Regions from separate parts of the Kitasatospora sp. NPDC004614 genome, predicted to be linked through region 3. Evidence: riboswitches for the same ligand, from Rfam matches in the RefSeq annotation. Region 3 holds a riboswitch; each other region holds the start of a gene.
The links. Region 3 has a riboswitch for thiamine pyrophosphate ahead of thiO (glycine oxidase ThiO). Riboswitches for the same ligand answer to the same signal wherever they lie in the genome.
Positions count from the first base shown of each region.

Region 1: linked by a shared signal. The riboswitch ahead of ACFYST_RS07075 (purine-cytosine permease family protein) and the one ahead of thiO (glycine oxidase ThiO) in region 3 are both predicted to bind thiamine pyrophosphate.
Region 2: linked by a shared signal. The riboswitch ahead of thiC (phosphomethylpyrimidine synthase ThiC) and the one ahead of thiO (glycine oxidase ThiO) in region 3 are both predicted to bind thiamine pyrophosphate.

Region 1 covers NZ_JBIALR010000002.1:352,691-357,784, reverse strand. The annotation lists gene ACFYST_RS07095 (hypothetical protein) at 1-498, shown strand, start outside; gene ACFYST_RS07090 (NUDIX hydrolase) at 503-1,063, shown strand; tRNA gene ACFYST_RS07085 (tRNA-Ser) at 1,134-1,219, opposite strand; gene ACFYST_RS07080 (S1C family serine protease) at 1,278-3,044, opposite strand; TPP riboswitch at 3,286-3,437, shown strand; gene ACFYST_RS07075 (purine-cytosine permease family protein) at 3,428-4,786, shown strand; gene ACFYST_RS07070 (glycerophosphodiester phosphodiesterase) at 4,866-5,094, shown strand, end outside.
Region 2 covers NZ_JBIALR010000002.1:86,380-91,473, forward strand. The annotation lists gene ACFYST_RS05705 (DUF4365 domain-containing protein) at 1-353, opposite strand, end outside; gene thiC (phosphomethylpyrimidine synthase ThiC) at 533-2,329, opposite strand; TPP riboswitch at 2,325-2,458, opposite strand; gene ACFYST_RS05715 (hypothetical protein) at 2,607-2,807, shown strand; gene ACFYST_RS05720 (flotillin family protein) at 2,992-4,488, shown strand; gene ACFYST_RS05725 (3-oxoacyl-ACP synthase III family protein) at 4,630-5,094, shown strand, end outside.
Region 3 covers NZ_JBIALR010000003.1:49,204-54,297, reverse strand. The annotation lists gene ACFYST_RS09685 (thiazole synthase) at 1-393, opposite strand, end outside; gene thiS (sulfur carrier protein ThiS) at 395-604, opposite strand; gene thiO (glycine oxidase ThiO) at 601-1,746, opposite strand; TPP riboswitch at 1,741-1,853, opposite strand; gene ACFYST_RS09670 (NAD(P)/FAD-dependent oxidoreductase) at 1,902-3,107, shown strand; gene ACFYST_RS09665 (Rv2175c family DNA-binding protein) at 3,129-3,494, shown strand; gene thiE (thiamine phosphate synthase) at 3,491-4,126, shown strand; gene ACFYST_RS09655 (VanZ family protein) at 4,433-4,897, shown strand; gene ACFYST_RS09650 (polyprenyl synthetase family protein) at 4,898-5,094, opposite strand, start outside.

The sequences.
Region 1 (5,094 bases), on a different contig from region 3:
GGGCCACTGTTCGAGGTGAAGGTCGGCGCGGCGGCAGGCCTCACCGACGAACGGGTACGGGCCCGGATGGCGGCGCTGCGCACCGACGCCGCCGACGCGATCGCCGCCCTGCTGCAGGCCCGCGCCGAACGCGGCCGCACCGCCAAATCGCCGTTCTGGCAAGGCATCGAGCGGCTGCGCGCGGCCGAGGACCCGCTCTCCGCGCGCAAGGCGCTGGACGCCCACCTGAGCCGGGTCGCCGCCATCCTCGGCGACCGGACCGGCCTCGTCCCGATCGGCGGGATGGCCGTCGAACTGATCCTCACCGCGGCGGGCACGGTCGGCCCCGCGCTGGCCACCGAGGTGTGGAAACTGCCCGGGCTGGTCGGCTACCCCGCGATGGCGGCCGGCGCCGTCGGCAACGTCCTGTACCGCAAGGGCAAGGAGAATGTGGCACGCCGGCTCTCCACCCGGCGGCTGGCGTGCGCGCTGGGACGAGTCGTCGACGTGAGGAGCTGACGCCATGACAGACACCGAGCACCCGGACGCCATCCGCCGCACCCGCGAAGTCCTCGCGTACCGCAACAGCTTCGTCGACGTCTACGACGACGAGGTCGCCTTCCCAAGCGGGACCGCCGGGCACTACCTGAGGATCCGTCACCGCGACGAGGGCCTCGGCGTGGTGATCATCCCCGTCCACGGCGACCTGATCGGACTGGTCCGCACCTACCGCTACCCGCTCGGCCGCCCCCAGTGGGGCCTGCCCCGCGGCTTCTCACAGAGCGCCGACCCGCTGGTCACCGCGCGGGCCGAACTGCACGAGGAACTCGGCGTCCCCAACGCCGAGTTCGAACTCCTCGGCACCATGACCCCCGACTCCGGCCTGCTCGCCAGCACCGTCGCGATCGTCCACGCCACCGTCCGCGACACCCCCTCCGGCACCCCGCTGCTGCCCGACGAAGTCACCGAAACCCGCTGGCTCCCCCTCCCCGACCTCCGCCACTGGATCACCACCGGCCACCTCGACGACGGCATGACCCTCGCCGCCCTCACCCTCGCCCAGGCCCACCGCCGCCTCCCCTGACGGCCCCTCACCCCGCGGACGCCGAACGGCCCCCGACCGGAAACTGCAGGTCGGGGGCCGTTCTCATGCGCGGAGGGTGTGGGATTTGAACCCACGGTGACCAGAGGCCACGACAGTTTTCAAGACTGTTCCCTTAGGCCGCTCGGGCAACCCTCCTCGGCGGAGGCCAGCCTAACGGGTCGGGGCGGGTTCGGTGCACTCCGTTGCGGAGGGGTCAGTTGTCGCCCTTGCGTTCGCCGAGGGTGACGGTGGTCTTGGCGGCCTTGCCGTCGCGGGTGTACTCGACCTCGACCTTCTCGCCGGGCTTGTGCGTCCAGATCTCGCTGACCAGGGTCGGGCCGCTGTCGATGGAGATGCCGCCGAGCTTGGTGATGACGTCGCCGGCCTTCAGGCCGGCCTGGTCGGCGGGGCCGCCGGGGGTGACGGCGGGGGTGTCGCGGACGGGGGCGGTGGCGATCTGGGCGCCGTCGCCGCGGTAGTCGTCGTTGCGCAGGACGCCGAGGATCGCGTAGACGGGGGTGCCGTCCTTGATCAGGGTCTGGGCGACCCACTTGGCCTGGTTGATCGGGATGGCGAAGCCGAGGCCGATGGAGCCGGCCCGGCCGGAGCCGCTGGTGTTCGACTGGATCGCCGAGTTGATGCCGATGACCGAGCCGGAGCCGTCGAGCAGCGGGCCGCCGGAGTTGCCGGGGTTGATCGACGCGTCGGTCTGCAGGGCGTTCATGTACGAGGAGTTGGCGCCGGTCTCGTCGCCGGAGGCGACCGGGCGGTCCTTGGCGGAGATGATGCCGGTGGTGACGGTGCCTTCGAGGCCGTAGGGCGCGCCGATGGCGATGGTGGAGTCACCGATGGCGACCTTGTCGGAGTCGCCGAGCGGCAGCGGGACGAGCTTGTCCTTGGGCGGGTTGTCGAGGCGGATCACCGCGACGTCGTAGCCCTCGGCGCGGCCGACCACGGACGCGGTGTACGAGGACCCGTCGGAGAACTTGACGGAGAGCTTGCCGCCCTTGGCGGCGGGCGCGACCACGTGATTGTTGGTCAGGATGTGGCCCTCGGTGTCGAAGACGAACCCGGTGCCGGTGCCGGACTCGCTGGAGTTCGAGGCCTTGATGGTGACGGTGGACGGCAGCGCCTTGGCGGCGATCCCGGCGACGGACTCGGGGGCCCGGTCCAGGGTCTGGTGGGCGTTGCCGACGCTGACGGTGGTACTGGTGTGCTTGGTGCCGCTGTCGCCGTTCCCGCCGGAGACGCTCGCGCCGATCGCGCCACCGGCCAGGCCGGCCACCAGGGCGACCGCCGCGACCAGCGCGACCAGGCCGCCGCGCTTGCTCTTGCCGGAGCCGCCGCCCGGAGCGGGCTGCGGGCCGCCCCACGGCGCACCCGGCTCGCCCGGCTCGCCAGGCCCGCCGACGCCGCCCGGACCGCCGGCCGGGTGGCCCCAGCCACCCACCGGGTGACCGGCGCCGAACGGGTGCTGCCCTTCGCCGGGGACGCCGGGGACGCCAGGGACGCCCGGGGTGCCCTGCGGGTCGTGGGCGACCGCGGTCGGCGCGAACGGGTTGGCCGCCACGGGCTGGGCATCCGGGGCCGACGCGTAGGGGTTGGCCGGCGCCTCCTGGGCGTGCGGCGGCACGGCCGGGGTGACGGTGGTCGGCGTGTAGGGGCTGGGCGGCTCGCTGACGCTGCCGTACGGGTTCTGGAACGGCGGCGGCGCGTCCACCGGAGCCGGAGCCGGAGCCGAGGCCGGAGCCACCGGCGGGGCCACCGGCGCGGCGGGGACCTTCCCGAGCTGCATGGTCTGGTCGGACACCGGCGCGGCGGGCGCGGGCGCCGCCGGGGCCGCCGGCAGCACCGGCGGCGGGGCGTCGAGGTAGGAGGGAGCGGGCGCGGGCGTTCCGGCGGTGGCGGCGGCCGCCTCGGTGCCGGTGGCCTCGGGGGCCTTCTCCGGCGGGGTGGTACCACTCGCGTGCTCGGTGCTCACGGACGACCTCCATCGCTGACAGAACCTTGGGCTGCGGTCCGTCGCTCGGTCGGCGCGGCCACAGCCTCGGGGCACAGTTTTTCCTATGCCGGATTCGGACACCGTAAGCGGGCCCCTGAAGAAATCATGAGAAGCCTTAGGCCTCGCTGACATGGACATCAGTGGTCCCGCGATGCGGACGCCGTTCCCCCCGGCCTTGGCGTTCTCCCACCCGGAGGCTAGCCTGTCGCTCCTGTAAACCGAAGAACGTCGCGGGAGCTTGGACCAGCCAGGCTGAGAGTGCGCCGGATCGACCGTAGGGCATGGCGGTGTCGCCACCCCGGTCGAGGGGGCGCTGACCGCCGGAACCTGTCCGGGTAATGCCGGCGTAGGGAGTATCGGCCATGACGGCTGTTCCGTCTGCCCCAATTTCCGATCTTGAGACGGCCGCGCGGGCCGAGGCCCCGCTGACCCTCGACACGGCGCCGCCGCGGACGCTGGATTTCCGGGCGCTGTTCGCGCTGTGGGCGAACCTCGGGGTGAGCCTGATCGGGTTCACCAGCGCCGCGACGGTGCTGGGCAAGCAGGGCCACGAGCTGGGCTTCACCGCGGCCGTGACGGCGATCGTGGCGGGTACCGCGATCGGCACCGCGATGCTCGCGGTGGCGGCGCTGGTGGGCGCCCGCACGGGCGCGCCGGCCATGGCGGTGCTGCGCGGCCTGTTCGGCACCCGGCTGTCGTACGTGCCGACGGTGCTGAACATCCTGCAGTGCGTCGGCTGGGGCGTGTACGAGCTGACGGTGATCGCCTGGGGCGCCCAGACGGTGGCCGGCACCGAGGGCTGGCGCTGGCTGTTCGTGCTGCTGGCGGGCGTGCTGACGACGGTGCTGACGATCTGGCCGCTGGGCGCGATCGCGGTGCTGCGCAAGTACGTGGCCGTCGCGGTCGGTGTGGCGATGGTGTACTTCACGGTGCAGTTCGCCCGGCTGGGCTTCCCGGACCCGGGTGCGGGCAACTGGGACGGCTTCCTGTCGGCGACGGACGCGGTGATCGCGGTGTCGATCTCGTTCGTCCCGCTGGCCGCCGACTACACCCGGCACGCGCGCACCTCGGCGAGCGCGTTCTGGGGGACGTTCTCCGGCTACACGGTGGCCCAGGTGTGGTGCTACGTGCTGGGCGTGGTGGCGCTGCTGCAGTCCGGCGGCGACCCGGAGAAGATCCTCGGCTCGTTCACCGGCGTGGCCGCGGGCTGGGCGTTCCTGCTGGTGCTGGTGCTGCGCGAGTCGGACCAGTCGTTCGCGAACGTGTACTCGACGGCGATGTCGATCCACAACCTGTGGCCGAAGGTGGACCGGCGGGTGCTGACCGGCGGCATCGGCGTGCTGGTGACGGTACTGGCGCTGCGCATCAAGGAGTTCACCGACTCGTACTACGCGTTCCTCGGCCTGATCGGGTCGGTGTTCGTGCCGCTGTTCGCGGTGCTGGCGGTGGACTATTTCCTCGGGGCCGGCCGGCGCGGCTGGAACCTGACCCAGGACGCCCCGGCGCGCTGGGTGATGCTGGCGCCGTGGGCGCTGGGCTTCGCGGTGTACCAGTTCCTGGCGCCGACCGCGGTGGCCGGCTGGTGGACGGACCTGTGGACGCAGGCGCAGGAGGCCGTGCACTTCACCCCGCAGGCGTGGAGCTCGGCCTCGCTGTTCTCGTTCCTGGTGGCGGCGCTGGCGACCGGCGCGGTGGCGGCCGTGGAGCGCCGCAAGGGCTGACGCCGCATCAAGGGCTGTTCACCGCGGTGTTGCCGGATCGGAAGCCACCCGTCATCCGGTGCCGCGTAGGCTGGTTGACGTGAACACCCAGCACAGCGCCTCGGCCCCGCTCCCCGCTCCGATCGACCGCTCCGCGGTCAAGGTGATCGCCCACCGAGGGTCCTCCGCGGCCCTTCCGGAGCACACCGAGGAGGCATACAAGCGGGCGCTGGAGGAGGGCGCGGACGGGCTGGAGTGCGACGTCCGGGTCACCGCCGACGGGCAGTTGGTGTGCGTGCACGACCGCAACGTCCGCCGCACCTCGGACG
Region 2 (5,094 bases), on a different contig from region 3:
CTCATGTTGACCCAGAAGAGCTTTTGCAACTCGGGATCGTAAACAACGCCAATGACGGGGATTCGACTCAGGGTCCAGTCTCTGATGTGCCTATCGCATCGGATGCCGTATCCGACGGGACGTCGATATGTTTCACCGCTCTTTATCTGAACAGCCACAATCTCGCCAGTTCGCTCTCCGCCCCTGGTGAGACTCAGGTAACAATCCTCGCCGTGATCGTTCCCGCCATCGATCTCTTGGACGATGTGGCCGGCGGACTCCATCAGAGAGCGGAACTGGTTCACTCCCGCTCGTTCGAGCACCCGCGTGCTGCGCACCTTGGTCAACTCAGCCCCCTGCCAGTTCGGCTCCAACCACCGTCATCCTAAGAGCCGGTGCTGACAGGGCGTCCTCATTGAGTCACTGACTGTCCCGGTGATCTCCACCCCCCGCTACGGGCACGGCATCGCCTGAGAAGTCCCGCCAACAGGCAAAGCGCCGCGCCGGGAGACCCCCTCCTGCCTCCCGGTGCGGCGCCGTTCTGTGTCGGCCGTCAGTCGGCCAGGGGGAGATAGACCCGATTTCCCTGGGCCGCGAACTCCTCGGACATGGCCTTCATGCCCTCGACGGCGGCCTCGTCGTACTCCGGCGAGGCGGCGCCGTTGCCGAACTTCTCATTGATGGTTTTGCTGATCTTCATCGAGCAGAACTTCGGGCCGCACATGGAGCAGAAGTGCGCGGTCTTGGCGGGCTCGGCGGGGAGGGTCTCGTCGTGGAATTCGCGGGCGGTCTCGGGGTCGAGGGCCAGGTTGAACTGGTCCTCCCAGCGGAATTCGAAGCGGGCGTCGGAGAGGGCGTCGTCCCAGGCCTGGGCGCCGGGATGGCCCTTGGCGAGGTCGGCGGCGTGGGCGGCGATCTTGTAGGTGATGACGCCGGTCTTGACGTCGTCGCGGTTGGGCAGGCCGAGGTGTTCCTTGGGGGTGACGTAGCAGAGCATCGCGGTGCCCCACCAGGCGATCATCGCGGCGCCGATGCCGGAGGTGATGTGGTCGTAGCCGGGTGCGACGTCGGTGGTGAGCGGGCCGAGCGTGTAGAACGGGGCCTCGTCGCAGATCTCCTTCTGCAGGTCCATGTTCTCGCGGATCTTGTGCATCGGGACGTGTCCGGGGCCTTCGATCATCACCTGGACGTCCTTGGCGCGGGCGATCCGGCCGAGCTCGCCGAGGGTGGTGAGTTCGGCGAACTGGGCCTCGTCGTTGGCGTCGGCGATGGAGCCGGGCCGCAGGCCGTCACCGAGCGAGAAGGTGACGTCGTAGGCGCGCAGCAGGTCGCAGAGTTCCTCGAAGTGCGTGTAGAGGAAGTTCTCCTGGTGGTGGGCCAGGCACCAGGCGGCCATGATGGAGCCGCCGCGCGAGACGATGCCGGTCTTGCGGCGGGCGGTGAGCGGCACGTACCGGAGCAGGACGCCGGCGTGCACAGTCATGTAGTCGACGCCCTGCTCGCACTGTTCGAGGACGGTGTCCCGGTAGACCTCCCAGCTGAGTTCCTCGGCCCGGCCGTCGACCTTCTCCAGTGCCTGGTAGAGCGGGACGGTGCCGATCGGGACGGGGGAGTTGCGCAGGATCCACTCGCGGGTGGTGTGGATGTTGCGGCCGGTGGAGAGGTCCATGACGGTGTCGGCGCCCCAGCGGGTGGCCCAGGTCATCTTCTCCACCTCCTCCTCGATGGAGGAGGTGACGGCGGAGTTCCCGATGTTGGCGTTGATCTTCACCAGGAAGTCGGTGCCGATGATGGCCGGTTCGCTCTCGGGGTGGTTCACGTTGACCGGGATGACGGCGCGTCCGCGGGCCACCTGCTCGCGGACGAACTCCGGTTCGAGGCCTTCCCGGAGCGCCACGAACTCCATCTCTGGGGTGATCAACCCGCGCTTGGCGTAGGCGAGTTGGGTGACGGCTTCGCCGTCCCTGGCGCGCAGCGGGCGGCGTGGGCGGCCGGGGAAGACGGCGTCCAGGTTGCGCAGGTCGCCGCCGCGCGGCGCGGTGTGCTTGATGCCGTCGTCCTCGGGGCGGGCCTCGCGGCCCTGGTACTCCTCGACGTCGCCGCGCTGCCGGATCCATCCGTCGCGCAGGGCGGGCAGTCCGCGGCGGACGTCGGTGGGCAGGTCGGGGTCGGTGTACGGGCCGGAGGTGTCGTACAGCGGGACGGTGCGGCCGTCGGTGAGGTGGACCTCGCGGTAGGGGACCCGCAGGTCGGGGCGGCTGCCTTGGCGGTAGGCCTTGCGCCAGGCGGGGGTGGGGTACCCGGTGGCGGCCGACTCGCGGGCAGACTGGTACTCGGAAAATGCGGTCATCGGACCTTCAACTCCCTACGCCGGCATTACCCGGTCAGGTTCCTGCGGTCGGCGCAGCAGGTGGTACGCGGGCCCGCGTACCGTCAGCGCCCTCTCAGCCCGGTGCTCCGAGCTCCCGTTCCGCGCAGGCGTCGTCCGCCTGCGTTCGGTTCCTCACCGTAGGGCACGTCACGGCGCCGGTCCAGGGCGCACTCCCGCGCCCGGGCCTCCCCCTGCGGGCAACTCCCGCGTGGGCCCGAGCTGTTCACGCCCCGTACGGGGTGGGAGAATCGTGCGGGTGATCGGACTGACGGGGCGGGTGACAGGGCGGATCGGCGCGGGCCTGGTCGGCGAGGTGATGGTGCACGTGCCCGAACGGCTGGGCACCGAGGCGTTCCTGGCGTACCGCGCCACACCGGGCGAGCCGCTGCAGCCGGGCACCATGGTGGTGGTGGTCGAATATCAGCCACCGCGCACGGTGTACGTCGAGCCCTTTTGATCGCACGTCAGACGGCCTCCACAAACCTGTCGCAACACTTTTGAGACAGTGAGAGTTCCCACCGTCCAGACCCTTCCCCCCTGATCCGGAACGGCGGAGAATGCGGCTGCCGCCGGTTTCCGCGCCAGTTCTGCACGACCCAAGCGCAGCACGGGACCGGTGTGCTCCTAAGGGGGGATTGCCGATGTTGGTCGGCATCGCAGGCGGCGCCGTCGCAGGCCTCGTTCTGCTGATCGTTCTTTTCAAGCTGATGTGGCGCGTGGCGGAACCCAACGAGGCGCTGGTGATCTCGGGTTCCAAGCACGGCGAGGGTCTGGGCTTCCGCGTGGTGACCGGGCGGGGCACCTTCGTGGTGCCGGGCGTCCAGGCGGTGCGCCGGCTCTCGCTGGACCTGAACGAGGCCGCGCTGGACGTGGAGTGCGTGACGTCGCAGGGAATTCCCGTGCACGTCAAGGGCGTTGTGATCTTCAAGGTGGGCGACGACCCGGTGTCGATCGCCAACGCCGCCCGGCGTTTCCTGGACCAGCAGAAGATGATGGGCCAGCGGGTGCACAACGTGTTCGCCGGCCACCTGCGGTCCATCGTCGGTGGGCTGACGGTCGAGGACATGATCCGCGACCGCGAGCGGCTCACCGGTGAGACCCGCTCCGCCTCGGGCATCGAGATGGAGAAGCTCGGTCTGATCATCGACTCGCTGCAGATCCAGGAGATCCTGGACCCGACCGGGTACATCACCAACCTGGCCGCGCCGCACGCCGCAGCCGTCCAGCGCGACGCCCGGATCGCCGCCGCCGAGGCGGACCGACGGGCCACCGAGGCCGAGCAGGAGGCGTTCGCCCGCAAGGCCGAGGCAACCCGCAACTCCGGCATCCAGCAGGCCGGTTACCAGGCCGAGATGGACACCGCCGCGGCTCGTGCGCTGCAGGCCGGCCCGCTCGCGCAGGCCGCCGCCCGGCAGGAGGTCGTGGTCCAGGAGACCAAGGTCGCCGAGCTGGAGGCGCACCGCAAGGAGCAGCAGCTGCAGGCGGACGTCCGCAAGCCGGCCGACGCCCGCGCGTACGAGACCCGCACCAAGGCCGAGGCCGACCGTGACGCCCGGATCTCCGCCGCCGAGGCGCTGTCCCGGGAGACCGAGCTGAAGACCGCCGCCGAGGCGAACCGGGTCAAGGTCGCCGCCGCGGCCGAGGCCGAGGCCACCAAGGCCCGCGGTCTGGCCGCGGCCGAGGCCACCCGGGCCACCGGTGAGGCGCAGGCCGCCGCCGAGGCCGCCAAGGGTCTGGCCGAGGCGGAGGCGGCCCGGGCGAAGGGTCTCGCCGAGGCGGAGGCCACCCGGGCGCAGGGCCTGGCCGAGGCCGAGGGCATCAAGGCCCGCGCCGCGGCGCTGGCCGAGAACCAGGAGGCGGTGGTCGCCCAGCAGCTCGCCGAGAACTGGCCGGCCATCGTCCGGGCCGGCGCGGACGCGTTCGGCAACGTCGAGCACATGGTGCTGCTGAACGGCGCCGAGGGCATGTCCGAGATGTTCGCCAAGGCGCTCACCATGGGCGGGACCGGCCTCGGCCTGGCCCGCCAGCTGCTCACCGCGATGTCCCCGGCAGCTGAGAACGGCGAGGCCACCAAGGCCGCTGCCCCGGCAGCCGCCGCTCCGGCGCAGGTCATCCCGATCGAGGCCGACAGCAAGTAACTCACCTCAGCGACAGCTGAGTTCCGCCCGGGCGAGGGAACAACCTCCCCGGGCGGCCCCATGCCCGCCCTCCGCACATCTCAGCCCCGGGTGAGTACCCGTACTCACGCCCGCGCGCCGGGCCCGCGCCAGCATCGAGCCATGGACCTCCTGCCTCGTATCGGCATCACCGCGACCGGCTCGTACCTGCCCCAACAGACCGTCACCTCACGGCAGTTGCAGGACGAGGTGGCCGCCGGCGCCGGGCTGCCGCTGCCCGACGGCATGTTCGAGAAGGCGACCGGCATCCGCACCCGGCACTTCGCGCGCGACGACGAGTACGCCTCCACGCTCGGGCTGGGCGCGGCCCGCCGGGCGCTCGCGGCGCGCGGGATCGGGCCCGGGGACGTCGACCTGCTGCTGTTCGCGTCCGCCTCGCGGGACGTCTGCGAGCCCGCCACCGCGCACCTGGTGCAGGCCGAACTCGGCTCCTGCGCCCACGCGTTGGACGTCTCCAACGCCTGCAACAGCTTCCTGAACGGCATCGACACCGCCCGCGCGATGATCCTGGCCGGCCGGGCCAGCCGGGCGCTGGTGGTGACGGGAGAGACGCCGAGCCGGGCGATG
Region 3 (5,094 bases):
CGGCAGCACGGTGAAGCCGTCGTCGACCAAGGTCTCGGCGGCGTCCAGGAGTTCGATCGGGTCGGGCAGCAGGGTGCGCTCGTCGGCGATCACCTCGAGCTTCACCCAGTCGGTGCCGAGCGCCTCGCGGGCCAGGCGGGCGGTGAGCACGGCCTCGCCCGCGGTGTAGCAGCCGGCCGTGTTCGGGAGGATCCGGATGCCGTTGCGGGCCAGCACCTCCAGCACCGAGCCCTGGGTGGCGGTGTTGACCCGGCGCATCGCCACCGTGGTCAGTTCGGTGCCGGAGACCCGCAGCGCCTGCTCCAGCACATCCAGGCTGGGGGCGCCGCCGGTGCCCATGATCAGGCGGGAGGTGAAGGTGGTGTCGCCGATGGTCAGCAGGTCGTCGGCCATCTCAGCCTCCCTGCACGGCGGTGAGGATCTCCACCCGGTCGCCGTCGCCGAGCGCCGTGGCGGGCCACGAACTGCGCGGCACCACGGCCTCGTTGACGGCGGCGGCGACGCCGGTGTTGGCGGCGGACACCTCGGCGACCAGCACGTCCAGCGTGGTGGCGGCGGGCAGCGTGCGGGGTTCGCCGTTGACGGTCAGGGCGACGGTGTTCATGCGGGCACCTCGGTGCGGAAGCGGTCGGGGGTGAAGTCCGCGGCCAGCGGGTGGAGTTCGCCGGTGGCCAGGTAGTCGGCGAGCAGGTCGGCGGTGACGGGGGTGAGCAGCACGCCGTTGCGGTAGTGCCCGGTGGCGGCGACCAGGCCGGGCAGCGCGGTCGGGCCGAGCAGCGGCGCGTTGTCGGGGGAACCGGGCCGCAGCCCCGCGCCCGTCTCCACCAGCGGCAACTCGGTGATGCCGGGGACGAGTTCGTGCGCATCCCGGAGCAGCTCGTACACGCCGCCCGCGGTGACGGTGGTGTCGTGGCCCATCTCCTCGGTGGTCGCGCCGATCACCAACTCGCCGTCGGCGCGCGGCACCAGGTACAGGTGCTGGCCGCGCACCACGGCGCGCACATTGCGGGACAGGAACGGCGCGTACAGCTTCGGGACGCGCAGCCGCAGCACCTGCCCCTTGACCGGGCGGATGGCCGGCAGCACCCCGTCCGGCAGGCCCGGCAGCAGGTGGCTGCGGGAGCCGGCCGCCAGCACCGTCCGTCCGGCCGTCAGCTGCTCGCCGCTCAACAGGCGGACGCCGAGCGCCCGTTCGCCGTCCGTCACCAGTTCGGCGGCCTGGGTGCGGTGGAAGGCGACGCCGAGCAGCTTGCAGGCCGCGACCAGCGCGGCGGCGAGGCGGCGGCCGTCCACCTGGTGGTCCTCGGCGACGTGCAGGCCGCCGCGTATGCCCGGGGCCAGCATCGGCTCCAGCCGGCGGCACTCCCGGCCGGTCAGCCACGCCGACTCCAGGCCCAGCCGGCCGTGGAAGGCGTGCAGTTCGCGCAGTTCCTCGCGGTCGTCGGAGTCCAGCGCGACGGCCAGCGTGCCGGTGCGGCGGTAGCCGGTGTCCAGGCCGGTCAGCTCGGTCAGCTCGGCGGCGAACGCCCCGTAGCGCTCGTTGGACGCCATGCCCAGGCGCAGCAACGGCTCCTCGCCGTACTGGAGTTCGGTGACCGGAGCGAGCATGCCCGCGGCGACCTGGGCCGCGCCGCCGCCCGGCGACGGGTCCACCACCGCGACGCTCAGCCCGCGCTGCGCGGTACGCCAGGCGACGCCGAGGCCGATGATGCCCCCGCCGATCACCAGCACGTCGGAATGTGCCACAGCGCTTCTTCTCCCTTCGCCGGCATGACCCGGATCAGGTTCGGACGGTCGCGGGCCGCCACAGCCCGCCTCTCAGCCCGGTGCGCCGGGCTCCCGTGATAGTTCAGTCCCTCCACTTTAACGCCGGTGCCCCGGCCGACATCAGGCCGGTTAGGGTGGACGCCGTGGCTGAACTGAGGGCAACGGACCGGGTCGTCGTGGTCGGGGCGGGCATGGCGGGCGCACAGGCCGCCCTGAACCTGCGACAGGGTGGCTGGCAGGGCGCGATCACCCTGGTCGGCGAGGAACTCCACCTCCCGTACGACCGGCCGCCGCTGTCCAAGGACGTGCTGCTCGGCAAGACCGACGCCACCGCCTTCGAGATCGACTGGAGCGACCTCGGCGTCGAACTGCGCACCGGCCACCGCGCCACCGGCCTGAACGCCGGCGTGCTGCACACCGACCGCGGCGAACTCCCGTACGGCGCCCTGGTGATCGCCACCGGCGCCGACCCGCGCACGCTGCCCGGTCTGCCCGACGCCCGCACCTTGCGCACCGTCGACGACGCGCACGCGCTGCGGGCCGCGCTCACCCCCGACAAGCGGATCGTGCTGGTCGGCGCGGGCTGGATCGGCGCCGAGACCGCCACCGTCGCCCGCGCCCTGGGCTGCCACGTCACCGTCGTCGAGGCCGCCGCCACCCCGCTGGCCGGGGCGCTGCCCGCCGAACTCGGCACCCTGATGACCGACTGGTACGCCGCCGCCGGCGTCGAACTGCGCTGCGGCGTCGGCGTTGCCGGGGCCGCCGACGGCGGGGTGCTGCTCGCCGACGGCACCCACCTGCCCGCCGACGAGGTGGTGGTCGGCATCGGCGCCCGCCCCGCCACCGGCTGGCTCGCCGACAGCCCGCTCGCCCTCGACCCCGACGGCACCGTCCCGGTGGACGACCGGCTGCGCACCGCGTTGCCCGGCGTCTGGGCGGTCGGCGACTGCGTCTCCTACCCGTCCGCCCGGTTCGGCACCCGGCTCGCCGTCCAGCACTGGGACCACGCCCTGCACTCCGGCGGCGCCGTCGCCGCCTCGGTGCTCGGCACCCTGGACGCGCCCTACGACCCCGTCCCGTACTTCTGGTCCGAGCAGTTCGACCGCATGGTGCAGTACGCGGGCCGGCACGCCGGTGCCGACCACCTGCTGTGGCGCGGCTCCCCGTCCGAGCGCGACTGGACGGTGCTCTGGCTGCGCGACGGCAAGCTGGTCGCGCTGCTCGCCGTGGACCGGCCGCGCGACCTCGCGCAGGGCCGCCGCCTGATCGAACGCGGCACGGTGCTCGATCCGGCGCTCGCCGCCGACCCGGCCGTCCAGCTGAAGGCCGCCGCCGGGTAGCGGGTGGGTAGGCTGGGTGCCGTGAGCAAGATTGATCCCAAGATTGACGCCCTGGTCCCCGCGTGGCTGTACCTGCCCGACATCTCGGAGCGGTGGGGCGTGGTGATCACCGAGGTCCGCGACATGGTGAAGAACCGCACCCTGCTGGCCGTCCGCCGCGGCGCGAACAACTCCCTCCAGGTGCCCGCCGACTTCATCGAGGACGACGGCCCGGTCAAGCACCTGGTCGGCACCCTCACGGTGCTCCGCGACTGCGGCTTCTCCGACGAGGAGATCCTCGAGTGGATGTTCACCGAGGACCCGTCCCTCCCCGGCAGCCCGATCCAGGCCCTGCGCGAGAACCGCGGCACCGAGGTCAAGCGCCGCGCCCAGGCCATGGCACTGTGACGCCCCGGCAGCAGCTCGCCGACGCCAGGCTCTACCTCTGCACCGACGCCCGGCGCGAGCAGGGCGACCTGGCCGACTTCCTGGACGCCGTGCTGGCCGGTGGCGTCGACATCGTCCAGCTCCGGGACAAGAACCTGGAGGCCCGCCAGGAACTCGAGTACCTCGAGGTCTTCGCGGACGCGGCCAAGCGCCACGGCAAACTGCTGGCCGTCAACGACCGTGCCGACGTCGCCTTCGGCGCCCGCCCCGACGTGCTGCACCTCGGGCAGGACGACCTGCCGGTGGCCGTGGCCCGCGCCATCCTCGGCGAGGACGTGCTGATCGGGCGCTCCTGCCACTCCGAGGCCGAGGTGGACGCGGCGATCACCGAGCCCGGCGTCGACTACTTCTGCACCGGCCCGGTCTGGCCCACCCCCACCAAGCCCGGCCGCCACGCCCCCGGCCTCGACCTGGTCCGCCACGCGGCTGCCGTGAGGCCTGTCCGGCCGTGGTTCGCGATCGGCGGCATCGACCAGGACAACCTCGACCAGGTCCTGGCCGCCGGCGCCACCCGCATCGTGGTCGTCCGCGCCCTCACCGCCGCGGAGGACCCGGGCGCGGCGGCGGCACAACTGGCTGCCAGGCTGCGGTAGGTGGGCAGGGAGGGGGGCGCGAAACTGGGGGCGCGGGGAACTGCGCGACAAGCGCAGGCCACGTCCGCAAGGTCGCGATCAAGTGCAGGTCATTGTCCTGCGTCGCGATCTTGCGGTGGGGTGCCTTCCGCTGCGCGCAGTTCCGCCCCCTCGCTTCGCTGGGGGTACCCCCAGCGCCCCTGGTTGCGCTCTCGCTGGTTTCTCGCCCCGGTCGCCGTTCTCGCCACGGCAGTGGCTTTCGTCGCGCAGCGGCCGTTGCATCACCGTGCCGGGTGGCAGCCGTGGCTCGGGACGGTCAATGCGGCGGTGTTCTGGTCGTTGGCCGCGTTGCCGCTGTCGGCCGTGCTGGTGCGGGTGCTCTCCCGGCGCCGAGCCGCCTTCGCCGAGGTTGCCATGGTGCACGGGACGGTGCCGTGGGTTTGGATGATCCTGCTGCCGGGCCCGGGGGCGGGTGTCGCGCCCCGACGGGTAAGCCTGGTGCCGTTTCGGGACCTGTACGAGGTCCTCTCCCAGGGCACGCCGGTGACCGCGACGGTGCAGATCGGCGGCAACCTGCTGGTGTTCGCGGCGCTCGGCTTCTTCGCGCCGATCCGGTTCCGATCGCTCACGGTGCCGCGGGTGCTGGCGCTGGGTGCGGCCTGCTCGGTGCTGGTGGAGACGGCCCAGTACGTGCTGTGGCTGGACCGGGTCTCCTCGGTGGACGACGTCCTGCTGAACGCCGCCGGCGCCGGGCTGGCCGCACTCGCCTCCCGGCGGTGGCGGGACCGCTGATCAGTACTTGCGCACCGTCGCCGCGTCCGCCAGGGCCTGGAGCACCTCGCGGGTCGGGCCGTCGGCGATCGGCGCGTTGTGCAGGGCGGTCAGTGCCTCGGTGAGCAGCTGGTCGATGCGGGCCTCGACGATCGCCGGGGCGCCGCTGGCGGAGATCAGCTCGCGCAGCTCGGCCACCTCGTCCGGGGTGAGGTCGG